DNA from 2 places in the Mesorhizobium sp. CA7 genome. Region 2 is predicted to be linked to the other one. Evidence: riboswitches for the same ligand, from Rfam matches in the RefSeq annotation. Region 2 holds a riboswitch; the other holds the start of a gene.

Region 1 (4,834 bases), on a different contig from region 2:
TTCGGTCCAGCCTCGCTCGCCTCGGTCTTGGACCTTGCCTTGCGGTCTTCCAGCCTGGAGCCGCCGCGCTGCGCCAGCATGTCGGAATAGCCGCCGGCATATTCGATCCAGCGGCCGCCGCCGTCCGGCGCGATCACGCTGGTGACGGTGCGGTCAAGGAAGTCGCGGTCGTGGCTGACCAGTATCACGGTTCCGGCAAAGCCCGCGACAAGCTCCTGCAGCAGCTCCAGCGTCTCCATGTCGAGATCGTTGGTCGGTTCGTCCAGCACCAGAAGGTTCGCCGGCCGGGCCAGCACGCGGGCCAAAAGCAGCCGCGCGCGTTCGCCGCCGGAAAGCTCGCGCACCGGCGTGCGGGCCTGCTCCGGCTTGAACAGGAAATCCTTCATGTAGGAGACGACATGACGCTGCTCGCCATTGACGACAAGGTTCTCGCCGCGTCCGTCGGTGAGGTAATGCGCCAGCGTCTCCTGCGGATCGACGGCCTCGCGCTTCTGATCGAGCGTCGCAATCTCGAGATTGACGCCGAGCCGCACGGTGCCGGCGTCCGGCGCCAGCTCGCCGGTCAGCATCTTCAACAATGTCGTCTTGCCGGCGCCGTTCGGGCCGACCAGGCCGACGCGGTCGCCGCGCTGGATGCGGGTCGAGAACCCCTTGACCACGGTGAGATCGCCAAAGCTCTTGTCGATGTTCCTGGCCTCGATCACCAGCTTGCCGGACTCGGCGGCGTCGCTGGCCACCATCGTCGCGGTGCCCTCTGCGCCGCGATGGCTGCGGAAGCGCTGGCGCATGGTTTGCAACTCGCCGAGGCGGCGCATGTTGCGCTTGCGCCTGGCGGTCACGCCATAGCGCAGCCAATGTTCCTCGCGCACGATCTGGCGGCCGAGCTTGTGCTGATCGCGCTCTTCCTCTTCCAGCACCTGGTCGCGCCATTCCTCGAAATGCGCAAAGCCCTTGTCCAGCCGCCGCGTCTGGCCGCGGTCCAGCCAGACAGTGGCGCGCGTGACGCGCTCGAGAAACCGGCGGTCATGCGAGATCAGGATCACCGCGGAGGAGGTGCGGGCGAGCTCTTCTTCCAGCCATTCAATCACCGAAAGGTCGAGATGGTTGGTCGGCTCGTCGAGGAGCAGAATGTCGGGTTCCGGTGCCATGACGCGGGCAAGGGCGGCGCGGCGCGCCTCGCCGCCGGACAGGTCGTTCGGCCGCTCCTCGCCGGTCAGGCCAAGATGGTCCATCAGATAGGTGGCGCGATGCGGATCGTCGGCCGGGCCAAGGCTCGCCTCGACATAGGCGCGCACGTCGGCGAAGCCGTCCATGTCCGGCATCTGCGGCAGATAGCGGACCGTGGCCGAAGGCTGGCGGAACACCTCGCCATCCTGCGGCTCGATCATCCCGGCGGCGATCTTGAGCAGCGTCGACTTGCCCGAGCCGTTGCGCCCGACCAGCGCGATCTTCTCGCCGGCGGATGCGCTGAGCGCCGCGCCGTCGAGCAGCGGGGTGCCGCCGAAAGTCAGTTTAATGTCGTCGAGGTTGAGGAGTGGCGGCGCCATGTCAACTTTCTGGAAGAGGATAGGGGTGGGCCAGAAGCAGGGCCCGGCCGCGCTCCAGCGCGATGCCAAGCTGCCCTTTGACCTCATTTGATATAGTGAGCGAGGAACCGAACGCCACCTCGACGCGGTCGAGAGGCCATTTGGCGCCGGTGACCGTCAGGCCGGACAGGTCGGAAAAGCCGAGCACCGAAAACAAGGTGCCGTCGTCATAGTCGAAGCTGGCCTTGCCGCGCAGGATGGGAGCGCCTTCCTGCGCGCCGCTGGTCAGCAGCACGGTCGTGCCAGCCTCGGCCAGCCGCACGGCCAGCGCCAGATGCAGGAAGGCATGGTCGGCGCGCTTGCCGCCGAAGGCGCCGGCCAGCACGAGGCTGGTGGCGCCACGCTGAAGCGCTTCCGCTATGGCGAGCTCGCCATCGGTCATGTCCTTCTCGGCCGGAAAGACTTTTCGCGGCACGGCGGCGAGATCATCCGGCAGGTTCGCCGGCACCGAGTCGAAATCGCCGACCCAAAGTTCGGGGACAAGTCCAAGCATGCGGGCATGGCCGATGCCGGCATCGGCGGCGATGACGCGCGAGCCAGCGATCTGGCGTTCGAGCCGGGGCGTGCGGATAAGCTCGCCGGCAAGCAGGATGGTGAATGTGCCCATGGCCGTCGCCCTTACCAGCCCGTCGGGCGAAACGGAAGCGGGATGCCGTGCGCTTCGGCTGCGAGGCTACCGGCGAACATTAGCTGCCCGGCAAACTTCCGCTTGCGCGCTGCTTCGGCGGGGCCTATCTGTCGAAACGCTCTAACGGGGTGCCGGACGTGATCCGGCTGAGAGGCGATCAAGCCAACCCGCTGAACCTGATCCGGTTTGTACCGGCGGAGGGATTAGACGTTTCGGACGATCCGGCGCCTCAATTCCTTGTCACTCGAACGAAGGAGGCGCCGATATGCGCGCAATACTGTCCCATCTCATTCTCGCAACCGGCTTAGTTTCGCTTCTGGCGGGCGTCGCGCCTGCCGCTGCGAAGGACAAGCTCACCGTCTATACCTATGAAAGCTTTACCGCCGATTGGGGTCCCGGCCCGGCGGTGAAGAAGGAATTCGAGGCCGAATGCGGCTGCGATCTCGAATTCGTCTCGGTGGCCGACGGCGTGGCGCTCCTCAACCGCGTCAAGCTCGAAGGCGCCGGCACCAAGGCCGACATCGTGCTCGGCCTCGACACCAATCTCACCGCCGACGCCAAGGCGAGCGGACTGTTCGTGCCGCATGGCGAAGTCTCCGCCATCGACGTGCCTGGAGGCTGGAGCGACGACACTTTCGTGCCTTTCGACTACGGCTATTTCGCCGTCGTCTATGACACGCAGAAGCTTAAAGTCCCGCCGAAGAGCCTGAAGGAACTGGTCGAAGGCGCCGGCACGGACAAGATCGTCATCCAGGATCCGCGCACCTCGACGCCGGGCCTCGGCCTGCTCTTGTGGGTGAAATCGGTCTATGGCGACAAGGCGCCGGAAGCCTGGGCCAAGCTGAAATCGAAAGTGCTGACGGTGACGCCGGGCTGGAGCGAGGCCTATGGCCTGTTCACCAAGGGCGAGGCGCCAATGGTGCTTTCCTACACCACCTCGCCGGCCTACCACATGGTGGCCGAGAACACCGAGCGCTACCAGGCCGCCTCGTTCGAGGAAGGCGAATACCTGCAGATCGAGGTTGCCGGCATCACCACGACGGGCGCGAAGAACCCGCTGGCGCAAAAGTTCATCGCCTTCATGACCGGACCGAAATTCCAGGATGTCATTCCGGAAACCAACTGGATGTTCCCGGCCGGCAAGACCGACAAGCCGCTCAACCCGGCCTTCGACAAACTGGTGAAGCCGACCAAGACCTTGCTGTTCAGCCCGCAGGAGGTCGCCGCCAACCGCAAGGCGTGGGTGGATGAGTGGCTGGCGGTGATGAGCAAGTAGGATCGCTATTCGCGCAAGATGATCGCTCTACGGCGCCCCCCTCTGTCCTGCCGGACATCTCCCCCACAGGGGGGGAAATTGGCCGTCATCGGCGGTTTCGCCAACTGGCGACGTTGCAGTGATGAGCGAGGGGCGGGCGCTGCTGATCTCCCCCCTTGTGGGGGAGATGTCCGGCAGGACAGAGGGGGGCGCGAAGGAACACGGCGTTTGCTGAATTCCACCAAGGTGCAACGTGCAAGCCGCCGTGCACCCTGACTCCCGCGTCACCGCCGGCGTCGTCGCGCTGGCGGCCATCGCCCTCCTCATCGGCGGTGCCTTCGCCGGCCTCGCCGTCGAAGGCGCGCACGATCTCTCCGGCGCTGCCGCCGCCTTCGACAATTATCTCCTGCGCGTCGCCCGCTTCACGCTGTGGCAGGCGGCTCTCTCGACGCTGCTGTCGGTCGCGCCGGCGCTGCTCGTGGCGCGCGCTTTGTCGAGGCATCCGGCCTTTCCAGGTCGCGGCCTGATCCTGCAATTGTTCACCCTGCCGCTGGCCTTACCGGCGATCGTCGCCGCGCTCGGCATTCTGGCGCTCTACGGTCGGGTCGGATATTTAGCCGGCGTCCTCGCCAGACTTGGCGGTGCGGATTGGCCGGGGATCTACGGCCTCTCCGGCATCCTTGTCGCTCATGTCTTCTTCAACCTGCCCTTGGCGACGCGCCTGTTCCTCGAGGCGCTGGGCACCGTTCCCGCCGACCAGTGGCGGCTGGCGAGCCAGCTCGGCATGGGTGCCTGGCCGGCCTTCCGGCTGATCGAATGGCCGGTGCTGCGCGCGGCCCTGCCGGGGATTGCCGGGTTGGTCTTCATGCTCTGCATCACCTCCTTCACCATCGTGCTGACGCTCGGCGGCAGTCCGGCCGCGACGACACTGGAAGTGGCCATCTACCAGGCGCTGCGCTTCGATTTCGATCCTACGCGGGCCGTAACACTGACGTTTCTCCAGATCGCGCTCACCTTCGTCGTGGTCGCAGCACTCACGCGGCTCGGCGCCAACACGGTCGGTGATGCCAATCTGCCGGTGGCGCCGCGCCGCTACCTTTCGGCGGGCCGGATCGAAAGCGCGCTGAATGCCGGCCTCATCATGCTTGCCCTGCTGTTCGTCGCCGGACCGATGCTGGCGACCGTGCTTTCAGGTCTGGGGACGGATCTCGGACGGTTGGCCGGTGAAGCGGCGGTGCGCCGCGCCACCTTCACCAGCGCCGGCTTTGCCCTGCTTGCGGCGCTTCTCAGCGTGACGCTGTCGCTGGCGCTGATCGCGGCACGGCGCGCGCTGGCCCTACGGCGCCGGGCAGGCGGGGCCATGGG
Region 2 (4,834 bases):
CGAAGTCGATGCGGCCGGCAAGCCGAAAGCCAAGAGCCCGAAAAAGGCCGCCGCCGCCAAGGCCGACAAGCCGAAAGCGGCCAAGGCGGAGAAGCCCGCCAAGGGCCCGGCCAAGGCAAAGTCCCCCGCCAAGAAGACCAAGGGCTGACCGCCAGCCAAGGCCTGCACCCCTTTCCACCGGATCATGTGACGGTGCGACGCTCCGTGAGAGAACTGTGCCCGGAGGATATACCGACCATGCGCAAAGTCGTCTTGATCATGACCATGTCGGTCGACGGATATGGCGTAGGGCCGGTAGGAATGTCGACGGGCGGTTTTCCTGAACGGCAGAGCTCAAGCGGTGGAAACTCGATCGCATCAGTCGCGCTGGCACACACATCATGGGCCGCGTGAGTTACGAGGAAATGGGCCCGTACTGGCAAAAATCCGAGGATGCCTATGCCGCGCCGATGAACGTCATCCCCAAGGTCGTGTTTTCGAAAACGCTGAAAAAGGCAACTTGGCCAGAGTCCACTATTGCGAAAGGTGACCTGCACGAGGAATCGCTAAATTGAAAAAGCCACCCGGCGGCGAAATTATTGCGGGGCGGCGCAGAGTTCGCTCAGGCGCTGTCGAAGGCAGGTCTGATTGATGAGTATGTCATCCTGACTCGGCCGATCGCCTATGGCGGTGGCAAACCGCTATTCAGCGGTTTGACGGACGCGCTAAACGTCCTCGTGACGGCCGCTTACGATAACGGCACCATGCTTCGCATCTACGCTCCCCGCTGAACCGTCACGACCTCTGAGCGAAGGCTTCGACCATGGCGGCCGGCTGACCGGCACGCTCGGCATCGCTGCCGCCAGCAGCCAGGCCGGCGGCATGCGGGTTGCAATTAAGCTATAAGAGGAGGCTATCGCGTCCCTTGTTTTCCGGCGTATCGCGCGACCGCGCAGAGGAAGGCAAGCGCTGCCATGTCGCAAGCTGCGCGTGACGGCGACGGACCTTTGGCGAAAAGGACCGCGTCGGCAACCGGGACCGTCAGGCCATGCTTGCGGGCGAATGAAGTGACTTCGTAGGGCTGATCGTCAGGCTGTATGCCGATGTCGATTTGTTGGTCCATCAAAACGAAATTCCTCCCTGGTATACGGCTTTACCCTCCTTCGCCTGCGCAGAATTAACGCCCGGCCGCTCGCCCGCGTCCACCAATTGGCGATTGTGTGAAACGATGCATTTTTCGAGGCCCAGAGCCAAGGGTTGCAGCGACATGATTGTTCTCGTCGCTGGCGGCCTTGGAGTTCCTTCCCTTCTCTAACGGAAGAGGTCAGAACGCTCCTCACCAGGCGTCGCTCGAGCGGGCAAACCTCACCCCCGCGGCGATCATCGCGCTTTCGCATTCGCTGATCAGCCTCAGGTTGCGCAAATACCGCGCCGCCGTCTCCGGCAGCCAGGCGGCACAGGCCTCAACATAGACGCGGCCGTGCACCAGCGCGCCGGTCGAAAGGCGCTCCTCCTTTTCGGCGATCACCTTCAGATATTGCCGGATGAAGCGGATGTCGTCGGCGATGTCCTGGCTGGCCATGCGCCAGGCACCGGCAAGGCGTTCGCGCTCGGCGAGCGGCAAAGGCGACAACAACGGGTGGGAGAGGTCGGCAAAAGCGGCATGGTTCGCGGTGTTCAAGCAAATCCCCTCAATGGAAGGGAAGTATCGTACTTTATGTACGAAAAGCAATCAAGCGGGATTCGTACAACATGAACGACAAAATAGTTAGATAAAGCAGTTATAACAAAACTACAAAAATCTTATAACCACCGGCATCTCCCATAGGGAGATGGGCGCCTGGCCCAACTGACACCGCAAAAAACCGCTTTCCCAGCACCGCAAACAGTGCTTTAACCCGGCCATCCACAGGGGTGCTCCGTACGGTCGGGGCTGAGATGGTGGCGGCAAGCCTCCGGACCCTAAAGCTGATCTGGATAATACCAGCGGAGCGAGGCGGGCCATGTTTTCCGGCGCACAGATTTCCCTTTATCCCATGGCCGACGATTTCGTCGGCGTGATCCTTGGCGCGCTTGGCGCGCTCGATCCTTACCGCGACAGGCTGAGGATCGAAACCGACGATATCTCGACGCTGCTGGTCGGGCCGCCCGAGGTGCTGTTCCCAGCCATGCGCGACCTGTTCGTGGCGGCCGCCAAAAGCGGCAGGCACTGTGTGCTGTCGGCCGCCGTCTCGCGCGGCTGCCCCGGCGAGCCGGATGACCCGATCTGCCGCTCCGAGGAGATCGGCGGCCCGGCGATCCCGCTCGACGAACGCAAGCGCGCCGCGCTGCGCGCCGTCGGGGCCACGCTTTCGACCAACCAGCCGGTGGCGGCGCAATTCTCGCTCTATGTGATGGGCACCGGCGACCACATGGACGAGATCTATGGCTGCATCGATTTCCTGAAACGGTCGGGCGTCTTCGAACGCTCCAAGCATTTTTGCACCAAGCTGCGCGGCGACGCCGGCGCGGTGTTCGCCACGCTGAACGAAGCCTTCTGCCGCTTCGGGCCGGGTGCCGGTCACGTGACGCTCGATATCACCATTTCGGCGAACAGCCCGACCGCGGCTTGAGCGCAAGCTCGATCTATCGAGGTAGATGTCGTGGCTGTTTGGCTTGATCCATCGCGTCGGGGAGATGCTCCCAGTCCCATCTCGCAGGAGAGAAGGGAACCTTCGGCGATCGGCGAAAGCCGAGGTGACGGCCAATCTCCCCCCTTGCGGGGGAGATGCCCGGCAGGGCAGAGGGGGGTGCTGTCCCGCCGGCCGCTCAACTGGTTGCGCGCGCGGCGTTCGCCAATTGCTTTCGCACAACTTTCGAAAGCTGGCGTTCCTTCGCGCCCCCCTCTGGCCTGCCGGCCATCTCCCCCTCAAGGGGGGAGATCAGCTGTAGCGTCCGCCATCGCCAAGATCTTCCCCGCTGCCCTCGCATTCGCTCTCCTTCTCGTCGCTTGGGATCTCTACGCCCGCCTTGGCGGCATCGCCCCTACCGTGCTCCCTGCACCCTCGCGCGTGCTGGCGCAGGCCTGGGAGAACCGGGCGGCGCTGGGCGACAACACGCTTCCCACCATCCGTGCCACGCTGGCGGGCTTTGCTTGCTCGCTCGTTGCCGCCTTCATCCTCTCGGCGCTGGTTGACTTCTTTGCCCCCTTGCGCCGCGCGCTGTTCCCGCTCCTGATCGCCAGCCAGACCTTGCCGCTGGTGGCGATCGCGCCGCTGGTGGTGCTTTGGTTCGGCTTCGGGCTGTTGCCGAAGATCCTGCTCGTGGCGCTGGTCACCTTCTTTCCGATGATGGTGGCATTGGTCGAGGGCTATGCCGCCACGGCCAAGGAAATCAGTCAGATGCTCGCCGCCATGGGAGCAGGGCGCCGGCGCATCTTCTGGCTCGCTCGGTTACCGTCGGCGCTGCCCTATTTCTTCGCCGGACTGCGCATCTCCATCACCTATGCCGTGGTCGGCGCCATCTTCGCCGAATATGCGGGCGCCGCCAAAGGGCTCGGCATCTATATGCTCAGCGCCAAGAACAATTTCCGCCCCGACCTGGTGCTCGCCGCCGTCGCGGTCAGCTCGGCGCTCACGCTCACGCTGTTCGGCCTCGCCGTGCTCGCCCAGCGTCTCGCCGTGCCCTGGGAAAATGCAAAGAGCGAAAGGGCGGGGCGCTATGGCGACAAGCCTTCCCGAGAGGGCCGGCCATGACCCGGCTCGAGCTCCGCAACATGCGAAAAAACTTCGGCGCGCTCGAGGTTCTGGCGGACATTTCGCTGCATGTCGAAGAAGGCGAGTTCGTCTCGATCCTCGGCCCCTCCGGCGCGGGCAAGTCGACACTGTTCCAGTTACTCACCGGCGCGATCCGGGGCGAGGGTGAGGTGCGCTTCGACGGCGCGCCGCTCGATGGCGCCCGCTTCGCCTTCATGCCGCAGCGCGATGCGCTGATGCCGTGGCGGCGCGTCATCGACAATGCGACGCTGGGGCTCGAGGTGCAGGGCATGAAGCGCCGCGCGGCGCGCGAGCGCGTGGCCCCGTTGTTCGCCGAGTTCGGCCTTGCCGGCTTCGAGCGCGCCTGGCCGGCCGAGCTGTCCGGCGGCATGCGCCAGCGCGCGGCATTGCTGCGCACCGTCGTGCAGCAGCGCGACATGCTGCTCCTCGACGAGCCGTTCGGCGCGCTCGACGCGCTCACCCGCGCGGCCATGCAGCGCTGGCTGGAGACGATGTGGCGAAACCATCGCTGGACGGCGCTGCTCATCACCCATGACGTGCGCGAGGCGGTGCTTCTGTCCGACCGTATCTATGTGCTGTCGGCGCGGCCCGCGCGGGTGGTGCGCGAGGTGGCTGTGCCGCTGCCGCGCCCGCGCACCGAGAGCACGGCGTTTGCCCGTGAGGCCGCCGGGATGGAGGCCGGCATCCTCGACATTTTGCTCGGCGCCGCCGAACCGATTTCCCGACCATCCGATGGAGAAAACCGATGACCGACTTCACCCGCCGCCAAGCGATGCTTCTGGCCGCCAGCCTGCCATTTGCCGGGACTGCTGCACGTGCCCGGGCCGCCGCGCAAAAAATCACCGTCGCGCTCGACTGGACCGTCAACACCAATCACATCGGCCTGTTCGTCGCCCGCGACAAGGGCTTTTACCGCGATGCGGGCATCGAGGTCGAAATCCTGCCCTATGCCGACACCGGCTCGGGCACGCTGGTGGCCAGCCAGGTCGCCGATTTCGGCATTTCCGGCTCGCTCGGCCTGTTCACGCAAAAGAGCGCGGGCGCGGATTTGAAGGCCGTCTACGCCGTCGTCCAGTCGGAGACCGGCCACGTCGTCTTCA

Evidence for each region. A riboswitch is a leader RNA that binds a small molecule or an ion and turns the genes downstream of it on or off. The one in region 2 is predicted to bind thiamine pyrophosphate.
Region 1: another riboswitch for thiamine pyrophosphate. It lies ahead of thiB (thiamine ABC transporter substrate binding subunit); the one in region 2 lies ahead of LB552_RS22380 (Ykof family thiamine-binding protein).

What each region holds. Positions count from the first base shown of each region.
Region 1 is NZ_JAIUHH010000009.1:148,969-153,802, forward strand. Features, by position in the region: gene LB552_RS17965 (ABC-F family ATP-binding cassette domain-containing protein) at 1-1,547, opposite strand, end outside; gene LB552_RS17970 (thiamine diphosphokinase) at 1,549-2,193, opposite strand; TPP riboswitch at 2,329-2,434, shown strand; gene thiB (thiamine ABC transporter substrate binding subunit) at 2,480-3,490, shown strand; gene thiP (thiamine/thiamine pyrophosphate ABC transporter permease) at 3,735-4,834, shown strand, end outside.
Region 2 is NZ_JAIUHH010000015.1:71,767-76,600, reverse strand. Features, by position in the region: gene LB552_RS22400 (DUF2934 domain-containing protein) at 1-148, shown strand, start outside; gene LB552_RS22395 (hypothetical protein) at 381-554, shown strand; gene LB552_RS22390 (dihydrofolate reductase family protein) at 579-770, shown strand; gene LB552_RS22385 (hypothetical protein) at 1,316-1,660, opposite strand; TPP riboswitch at 1,880-1,992, shown strand; gene LB552_RS22380 (Ykof family thiamine-binding protein) at 1,983-2,591, shown strand; gene LB552_RS22375 (ABC transporter permease) at 2,919-3,713, shown strand; gene LB552_RS22370 (ABC transporter ATP-binding protein) at 3,710-4,483, shown strand; gene LB552_RS22365 (ABC transporter substrate-binding protein) at 4,480-4,834, shown strand, end outside.